One region of the Pseudoalteromonas sp. UCD-33C genome, then DNA from elsewhere that is predicted to be linked to it. Evidence: predicted binding sites of a transcription regulator. Region 1 holds the regulator's gene; each other region holds the start of a gene.
The links. Region 1 encodes sigma-54, which starts transcription at its own class of promoters, with help from an activator protein. Its sites were predicted from a motif close to GTTGGCACGNNNNTNGNNT; they were not measured.
Positions count from the first base shown of each region.

Region 1 (3,256 bases):
GTTGAGTAAAGCATCTAGGATATCTTGTTGCGATAAATGAGGAAGCTGCTGGTGGGCCAGTTCGCTGATATATTCAAGAATTCTTTTTTTGCTATTAAAAAGGACCGCAGCTTTGCTGCAGTCCTGGTTAGTAAGTGAACTTAGTTTCATAATTTAATGTCGAGCTAATTTCTCTTTGTGTTTAATGACTTGGCGATCAAGTTTATCGACCAGTGAGTCAATGGCTGCGTACATATCTTGATGTTCTGTAGAAGCGAATAATTCGCCTCCGTTTACATGTAAAGTTGCTTCTGCTTTTTGGCTTAATTTTTCTACATCTAGAATGACATGAACATTATTAATATGGTCAAAATGCCTTTCTAGTTTCGCAAACTTGGTGTTTACATAGTCTCTTAATGAATCTGTGATTTCTACATGACGACCAGTTAAATTTAGTTGCATAAGCATTTTTCCTTCTATGTAAAACGTCTAAATCAGACTCTTACGCTGATTAGACGGAGGTATTGCTAGAGACTCACGATATTTTGCAATTGTACGTCTAGCTACTTTAATTCCTTGCTCAGCCAATATATCTGCAATTTTGCTATCACTCAATGGTTTAGCTGAGTTTTCTGCAGCGACTAACTTCTTGATTAAAGCGCGTATTGCTGTAGAAGAACACTCACCACCATTTTCGGTGCTGACATGGCTTGAGAAGAAATATTTCAACTCAAAAATACCCCGTGGGGTATGCATATATTTTTGCGTTGTTACCCGTGAAATCGTCGATTCATGCATTTCGACCATTTCAGCAACATCATTTAGCACCATCGGCTTCATTGCTTCAGGGCCATGTTCAAAGAAAGCTTGTTGTTGTTGAACGATACAGTTGGTCACCTTTAATAGCGTATCGTTACGGCTTTCTAAGCTCTTAATAAACCACTTTGCTTCTTGTAAGTGAGAACGAATAAATTGGCTGTCGCTACTTGATTTAACTGAGCGAGACATAGCTGCATATTGGCTGTTCACTCTAATCTTTGGCATACAATCTGGGTTTAACTCGACTACCCAGCGACCTTTTACTTTTTTCACTGATACATCAGGTATGACGTACTCAGACTCTTCGCGTACTATGCTATCCGCAGGCTTAGGGTTTAAGCTGTGGATGAGCGTCATCACTTCTTTAAGCTCGTTTTCTTTAAGCTTAGTCTTTTTCATCAAAGTTCGATAGTCGCGACTCGCTAATAATTCGATATGCTCAGATAAAACCATTTTAGTTTCAGCTAAATATGGCGTATCGGCATCGAATTGGCGTAGCTGAATGCACAGACATTCTTGTAAACTGCGCGCGCCAATACCCACAGGATCAAATAACTGAATTCTTTTTAAGACCGCTTCGACTTCATCAAGTTCGATTTCTTCTTCATCGTTATTTTGATTAAAGCTTTCGACGATATCTTCACAGCTTACCGTTAAAATACCTGAATCATCGATAGCTTCTACAATTGCGACAGCAATCGCTTCATCAGTAGGGCTAAATGGCGTGAGCTGTAATTGCCACATTAGGTATTCGTGAAGAGTTTCGGTTGATGCACCTTGATAGATAGACTCATCTTCAGGCATTGGCCCTGATGATGTTGAAGGGGCGGCACTCATGTACTCATCCCAAGTAACATCCATGGCTAAGTCATCGCTTACGGTGTCTTTATTGAGAGCATCACTACTTTCTTGCTCGTACTCGCTAGGTGCTTCTTCGGCAGACGCGCTGACTTGCACATCGTCAGACTCCGCTTTTTGCTCATTCTTGCCGGTGCTTTCTTCATTGTAATCCGCTTCTTCCACTTCAAGTAGGGGATTACTATCAAGCGCTTCTTGAATTTCTTGCTGGAGATCCAATGTACTGAGCTGCAACAAACGAATAGCTTGTTGCAGTTGTGGAGTCATTGTAAGTTGCTGGCCCATGCGCAGCTGTAATGATTGCCTCATGTATCCCTAACAATCCTTTTAAAGTTATCGATAACTGTGCAAACACAGTTAAGTCATTATCGATTTATTGTCATTGTTATTAGTCTAGCAGATGCTCTAGTCGCTGGCGTAATGGTTACAGCCTGAATTGCTCGCCTAGATATACATCGCGTACAGTTTGGTCTGCTAATACGTGCTCAGGTGTGCCTGATGCAATTAGCTCCCCATGAGAAACAATGTAGGCTTTTTCACAAACATCAAGGGTTTCTCGAACATTATGGTCAGTAATTAGTACACCGATACCACGATTTTTTAGGTGCTCAATAATTTTCTTTATATCTAACACTGAAATCGGATCAACACCAGCAAAAGGCTCATCTAAAAGAATAAATTTAGGATTAGCGGCTAATGCACGGGCAATTTCAACGCGGCGGCGTTCACCACCTGACAGCGCCATACCTTGGCTATCGCGAATGTGTTGGATGCTGAATTCATCGAGTAAGCTATTTAGTGTTTCTTCGCGACCTGCTTTGTTTAGATCTTTGCGGGTTTCTAAAATAGCCATCAAGTTTTGGTAAACCGTTAACTTTCGAAAAATTGACGATTCTTGTGGCAGATAGCCGATACCTAAGCGGGCACGATTGTGCATTGGCAAAAGGGTAATATCGTTATCATCAATGCTGATTTTACCTTTGTCGCTTGGGACTAGGCCTACAATCATATAGAAGGTGGTGGTTTTACCCGCACCATTTGGGCCAAGCAAGCCAACAATGCTGCCCGCTTCAACTTCAAGACCGACATTTTTAACCACTTGGCGGCCTTTATAGCTCTTAGCTAAAAGCTCTGCTTTTAATGTACTCATGGTTGGCCTTTATTGTCTTTTTTATTTTCAACAGGCACTAAAATAGTGTGTACACGATCTGTTGAGTTTTCGTCTTTTTCAGCACTGATCAGCTGCTGTGCCATATCATAGGTAATGCTTTTTGCTGTCACTTTTTGACCAGCTTGAGTAACTTCAGCTTCACCATTTAAGGTTAAGAAGCGTTTTGCAACATCATAACGAACTTCTTCGGCGCTGGCGCTCATCACGGTGCCATCAGTTTGCTTTTCTTCGAAGTAAGCAGGCTTACCTGTGGCAATAATTAACTCTACTGTACCCTCGGTGTCACCGCCGTGTGCTTCAAGGCGTTCAGCGGTAATACGACGATTACCATGCACGATCTCTACGTTACCTTCAAATATGCCAACGCCATCTTTTAGTTTACCTACTTGGCGATCTGAGCTAATGCTAATTTGAGCGCCTGTTTGCTCG
Region 1 covers NZ_LJTB01000001.1:616,105-619,360, reverse strand. The annotation lists gene ptsN (PTS IIA-like nitrogen regulatory protein PtsN) at 1-150, opposite strand, end outside; gene hpf (ribosome hibernation promoting factor) at 154-441, opposite strand; gene AOG26_RS02720 (RNA polymerase factor sigma-54) at 469-1,965, opposite strand; gene lptB (LPS export ABC transporter ATP-binding protein) at 2,081-2,806, opposite strand; gene lptA (lipopolysaccharide transport periplasmic protein LptA) at 2,803-3,256, opposite strand, start outside.

Region 2 (3,256 bases), on a different contig from region 1:
GCATTAAACCAGCGGTATTAATATCTAGTCGGCCAACTGCAATCCAACGTTCGCCATCAACACGTGGTAGACGATCAAATACCGTACGACGGCCTTCAGGGTCTTTACGTGTACATAACTCGCCTTCTGGCTTGTTATACATAAGTACACGACAAATACGGTCTGCTTTGTCTTCAATTTTTACTACGTGACCGTCAACTCGAATTACATCGGTTGCTTCAACACGGTCGCCTAAACGTGCCACTTTACCATTCACGCTCACACGATTGGCATCGATGTATTTTTCCATTTCACGACGTGAACCCACGCCAGCACGGGCTAATACTTTTTGTAACTTTTCAGTTTCTACATTACTCATTCAGATAGTTCTCTCACAGAAGGATCGCTCAATAACTGGTTGATTTTACTCTCCTGAAGTTCAGGCAACGGCGGTAATTCATCTAAACCAGCTAATGAAAAATAATCTAAGAAAGCGGATGTTGTGGCATATAACGCTGGGCGCCCGGGCACCTCTTTATGGCCAACAACTCTAACCCACTCTCTTTCTAATAAGGTTTTAATTATTCCTGAGCCAACAGCGACCCCCCGCACTTGTTCAATTTCACCACGGGTAATGGGTTGTCTATAGGCAATCAAGGATAAAGTTTCTAGTAGTGCTCGTGAGTATTTAGGTGCGCGCTCTTGCCATAAGTTTGCCAGCCAAGGCGCTAAACTAGCGCAGGCTTGAAACCTGTAACCGCTGCCTACTGCAACAAGCTTAATGCCTCGGGTTTGATAATGCGTTTGAATTTGTTCAATTGCATTATTAATGCGCGGCATAGAAACGCTTAAATCAGCTAATACTGTCTCTTTTAAATGACGTTTAGACACAGGTTTTCCAGCAACAAAAATCGCGGCTTCTATGATTTCGACTAACTGTTCATCACTGATACGTTTTGTGGCCATTGCTACTAAAGGTCATTTTAAATCACTAACGCTCTATTATGACAGAAGTCGGCCAAGGTTGGAAAAATTATTGTAAAAAAGCCAGTGTAAAACACTGGCTTTGGGGGATATTTATGAATGAATGTTGAAATTAGCTATTTTTAACCATTTCAAGGGCATCATCTTCGGCAACGTCGCTACCATATTTGCTAATGTAATTAACAAACTCAGTGCGGCTTACACGCTTATCTTTGTTACTATCCATATAGCCAAAGTGATTTGCGATATCGTCGTCATCGGCTTCTTCAATAGAAACATAACCATTTTTGTCGTTATCTAACGATTTAAAGTCATTTTCGATTGGGTCAAATTTAGCGATTTCAGCTTTAAATGCTGATTCAGATACCTCACTATCAGTTGCTACCTTGCCCGTATTTAATTGCATGTATGCATTAAATTCAGTACGGCTGATTTGCTCATCCATATTGGTATCGATATTTGAAAAATGATCCCAAATTGCATCATCGTCAGCTTCTACCTTAGAGATATAACCATCATTGTCATTATCTAGGCTGCCAAAATCGCTGTCGATTTTTGCTAACGAATTACTTGCAGAACATGCTGAAAGGCTTAAAGCTGCTAAAATTGTTGATGCTAAAGTTAACTTGTTCATAAGACATTTCCTTGTAGTCGATTAGATTCACTTCGACTGTTACAAATTGAATGCCAAAATGCCTTATTGGCTAAAATCAAGCACTTACAGCCTGGTTAAGTTGGGGTTAAGCCTATGATTTAGCAAGCTTTTCATAGAGTGCTGTAATTTTTTCATAAAAAAAGCGCTCCGAAGAGCGCTTTTTACAAATAACAAAAATGCCGCTATTAGATAGCTGCGTTTTGGTAACGCTTAACGAAGTCTGTTACTGCTTCGCCATTACATTTTAACGTATTTAAGTTACCAATTTTTTCACGCACAGGTGTTAAACCTTTTTTAAGTGCAGTGATGCAAAGTTGAGTTTCTTTTTGCTCATTTTTAGCAAACACTTCAACAGCTGCTTTTGCTGCTTCTTGTGATTGTGCTTTTTTAGCAATTTCACGGATGTCAGTGCCGTTACATAAAATGCTTTTTGAAAAACGTGACATTGAAATGCCATGCTTTGCTGCTTCTTTACGTGCAGCGGTAAACCCTTCGTTCGCACTTAAGCTACATAACTTTGATTCAATACGGTTATCAGCTGAAAAGTAGTGCGGGTTGCTTGCTAATGAGCCAAATGAGATACATGCAAGAGAAAGCATCACTAATTGTTTTTTCATGGTTTACCTTTAAATAGTACATAATATGAACGGATGGTTTGCGCGCATTATATAAACAAAAATCAGTAGATCAACTGAATTATTTATTTAATTTAATAATTAATAGTGAGTTAACAATGTTTTTAAATTAAGCAGCAATTGATCAACATTTACCCAATTTGATTTTCGTAATTAGCTCATGAATAAGCCCTAGTTTGATGATAGAATTGCGCTAAACACTGAAACAAAAATAATAGGTGCACCATGAAGGTAATCTCATTTAACATTAACGGCCTGCGCGCTCGTTTACACCAATTGCAAGCCGTAATTGATAAACATCAACCAGATATTATTGGCTTACAAGAAATCAAAGTACATGATGAGGCCTTCCCTCTCGAAGATGTGCAAAAAATGGGTTATCACGTTTATTTTCACGGTCAAAAAGCGCATTACGGCGTGGCTATGTTATGTAAACAAGAGCCGAAATCAGTAGTTAAAGGCTTTGCAACCGATACCGACGAATCACAGCGTCGTATGATCAGTGTTACCGTGACACAAGAAAATGGTCGTGACCTAACGGTGATGAATGGCTACTTCCCGCAAGGCGATAATATTGCCCACGAAACCAAATTCCCTTATAAGCGTCAATTCTATAAAGATTTAATGACTCACTTAGAAGATAACCACACGCCAGAGCAAGATGTTATTGTGATGGGCGACATTAATATTTCACCGACCGATCTCGACATTGGTATTGGTGAACCAAACCGTAAGCGCTGGTTAAAAACAGGTAAGTGTTCGTTCCAACCTGAAGAGCGTGAATGGTTAAGCACTTTATTAAACTGGGGCTTTAAAGATACCTTCCGTGAACTTTACCCAGAAAAAACCGAGCAATACTCGTGGTTTGATTACCGCTCAAAAGGTTTTGATGACAACCGCGGTCTGCGTATTGATGTGATCTTAGCAACTCCAGCACTTGCCGAGCGTTGTGTTGAGTCTGGTATCGATTACGAATTACGTGGTATCGAAAAACCATCTGATC
Region 2 covers NZ_LJTB01000002.1:90,544-93,799, reverse strand. The annotation lists gene rluB (23S rRNA pseudouridine(2605) synthase RluB) at 1-358, opposite strand, end outside; gene scpB (SMC-Scp complex subunit ScpB) at 355-945, opposite strand; gene AOG26_RS03630 (EF-hand domain-containing protein) at 1,076-1,597, opposite strand; gene AOG26_RS03625 (hypothetical protein) at 1,804-2,235, opposite strand; gene xthA (exodeoxyribonuclease III) at 2,479-3,256, shown strand, end outside.
Region 2: AOG26_RS03630 (EF-hand domain-containing protein) is a predicted target of sigma-54. The motif match lies at 1,637-1,655, and genes of this name have one in related genera.

Region 3 (3,256 bases), on a different contig from region 1:
ATATGTTTAAGGCCGTTGTGGGCTTAGGTGGCGACATCGAACGTCGTGGCGGTATTCAAACAGGCTCTGTATTGATTGAACAAATGCAGATTGCTGGTAGTTAATATATATACAACGAATCATTTTTTTAAAGCCTCACTTTTGTGGGGCTTTTTTATTTGAAAAAGTTCTTTACCTAAACTTAACTTGAGGTTTTATCTTGGTGGCAATTTAAAAATAAAAAGGAAAACTACCATGTATTTAGAACACGTAAACCTTGTTGTTAGTAATGTTGATGCCATGCTGCACTTTTATAAAGCAGCATTCCCTCACTGGCGTGTGCGTAGTCAAGGCGATAGCAAATGGTCGGGCAAACCGCGTAAGTGGCTGCACTTTGGTGATGATTACCAATACCTTGCATTAAGCGATAACGGTGAAGCTGAAAACCGTGATTTAGCTGGCCACCAAGTAGGCCTTGCTCATTTTGCTTATGTGACAAACGATATTAATGCTGTTGTTGAACGTCTGGTTTCAGCTGGTTATGAAATTGATAAACACGGCCCAGAAAATCCATATCGTAAAAATGTATATTTCATCGACCCTGCAGGTTTTGAAGTTGAGTTTGTAGAGTATTTTAGTGATATCCCGAGTGAGAGGAATAATGACTTGTGAGGGAGCTGTCAGTTTTGAGCCGAATTGTGTTGTTTGTTGGTCAAGCATAGGTTGATGAAATGGTGTTGTATATAAGACGCGCCAAGCAAGCGTGACGCCTACGGTTGATGTAGGCGTGAAATTTAGTGAGCCATCAGCTTTCAGCTTTGAGCCGAATTGTGTTGTTTGTAGGTCAGGCATAGGTTGATGAAATGGCGTTGTATATAAGACGCGCCAAGCAAGCGTGACGCCTACGGTTGATGTAGGCGTGAAATTTATTTCGCGCGGTGGTTGTAGCAGCGGGTTTACCCCGCGTCATTTATTACCTATTGCGCGATATAAAATCGCGCCTACAATATCTCGCAACTCGCAACTCGCAACTCGCAACTCGCAACTCGCAACTCGCAACTCGCAACTCACAACTTTACTGCACTTTATTCATCTCTTTCCAACTGGCTTTTAGGCTGTTGGCAAAGCTGATGAACTTTTCTTTCATGGTACGTTTAACCGAAATCTCGACTGAGCCTAGCCATACATTACCTTCGATAGTGATGGTTGGGCCTTGGCCTTTATTTAAGGCGACTGATTTGTTTTCTACGCTGCCAATTACGCTAAACAGTTTAGATACCACATTAACATGTTCTGGTACGTAGATTTCGTCGTTACCTAAAATACAGTTCACGTAAATAGTGACATGCTGATGTTGGAAAATTGCTTCGCTAAAGTCGAGTTCGATTGAACCTAAGCAGTTGGTGAGGTGAATTTCTTTTGGTACTACCCATTGGCCGCTGCGCTCATTTGAACCTAAAATACTACGAAGCTGCAGGCTTTCGTTGTCGCTGCTGTGGCTGTAGTGAGGTTTAAATTGCGCATGCTTATGCGATTTGTAGTCAATATCTGCTTTTAGTTCTAAATCAGCAACCAGTTCAACCAATACTTCGTTGCTGGTGGCTGCCATTGCCTGGTCTAGTCGGCGTTCAAATGCTTCGGCTGAAATAACAGCATGACTGTAGTTATAAATGAGTTGATCAATGACTTCTTCTCTTACTTGATCGATTGGGCGATCTTCAAGTTTAACGGCCATGGTAGTTCCCTGTTGTGATTTTAAAGGTGATTTTTTAGTTATTAATTACGAAGCAAGGCTTAGGCCAAAGTTTATTTTAATATAAATCAATGGTTTGTATTTTTTTGCTAATAAGCAACTTCGTTAAATTAACCACAGATTAATAAAATCAGCAACTAAATGGTTATTTTTGCAACATCGTGAACTTCTTACCGAGCAGCTTGTAAATCTTTACCTAAATGAATATAAATAGTCGCTGAATAAGTGTTTAACTTGATGAAAATAAACAAATAAATAGTTGGCATCATAGTCGCATTAGTAAATGTGTCTTAAATCAAAAGGAGAAGATTATGAACACTTTTAACAAATCTATGATTGCCGCTTTAGTAATTGGTGCAACTAGCATGTCAGCTCAGGCAAGCAGCTGGGAAAATGAAAGTAAAGATGCTTGGATTGATGGTAAGGCAGAAACTGTGCTTCTTATGAACACAAACCTTAACAACTTTGACATCAACACTGATGTAACGAATGGCAAGGTTGTACTTACAGGTAAAGTTGATAGCGAATTAGATAAAGAGCTTGCTGAAGAGCTCGTTCTTAGCCTAGACGGTGTTAGCTCTGTTGATAACAAACTAACTGTTGTTAAAAACATGAAAGCTAAGCACATGAAATCAGACAAAGCTGATTCAGCAGAAAGCGACTTAACCGACGCAAAAATCAGTACTGTAATCACAACACGTTATTTATTTAACTCAGAAGTGGGTGGTACAGACATCGATGTTGATACTGACATGGGTGTAGTAACACTAAAAGGTACTGTTGAGTCTGATGCAGAAAAGCAATTAGCGGTAAGCATTGCTGAAAATGCTGAAGATGTTCGCAAAGTAATCGATGAATTAACGATTGTTGCTGAATAATAGCAAGCCCTATATAGCCCAGCTTTGGCTGGGCTAAGCTTTTTCAAGGAGTGAGTCATGGATTTAATACGTATTATTTTATCGGTTTTAATTCCACCTCTTGGCGTATTTTTACAGGTAGGTTTAGGTGCGCAGTTCTGGATTAATATTCTTTTAACCTTATTAGGGTACATTCCAGGTTTGATTCATGCTGTGTATATCATCGCTAAGCGATAATCACCGCATTAATCTACAAGGATGGGTAATGGAGCACAGCAAGGAGTTGCTGTAGGAGTAACGGACGATAAACCGCAAGGAGTTTACAGTATGGATAATGTAACTACGCACAAAGGACAACAAGGAAGTAACAAGGCGTTATGGAGTAGCGCACAATGGCAACGCTTTATGGATAAAGTGAATGGAGATGACAGCAAGGAATAAGCTTAGGCAGGAGCCAAACAGGATGAAGCTAGCGTAAGGAGGAGACTATATGGAACAAGTACAAACGCAACCAACACAAGGATTGACCAACAAAGGAGTTGCTTTATGGAATAAGCAACAGTGGCACGAATTTATGGAACACGCGAAAGCGGTTGCGCCACGACTAACAGGGAAGGCTGACGATAAAAACCCGATGTCATCTTCAGGTGACATCGGGTTTTTAACT
Region 3 covers NZ_LJTB01000009.1:17,900-21,155, forward strand. The annotation lists gene pmbA (metalloprotease PmbA) at 1-104, shown strand, start outside; gene AOG26_RS15330 (VOC family protein) at 235-651, shown strand; gene AOG26_RS15335 (LiaF domain-containing protein) at 1,055-1,714, opposite strand; gene AOG26_RS15340 (BON domain-containing protein) at 2,044-2,610, shown strand; gene AOG26_RS20580 (YqaE/Pmp3 family membrane protein) at 2,668-2,826, shown strand; gene AOG26_RS15350 (hypothetical protein) at 3,080-3,256, shown strand, end outside.
Region 3: AOG26_RS15340 (BON domain-containing protein) is a predicted target of sigma-54. The motif match lies at 1,991-2,009, and genes of this name have one in related genera.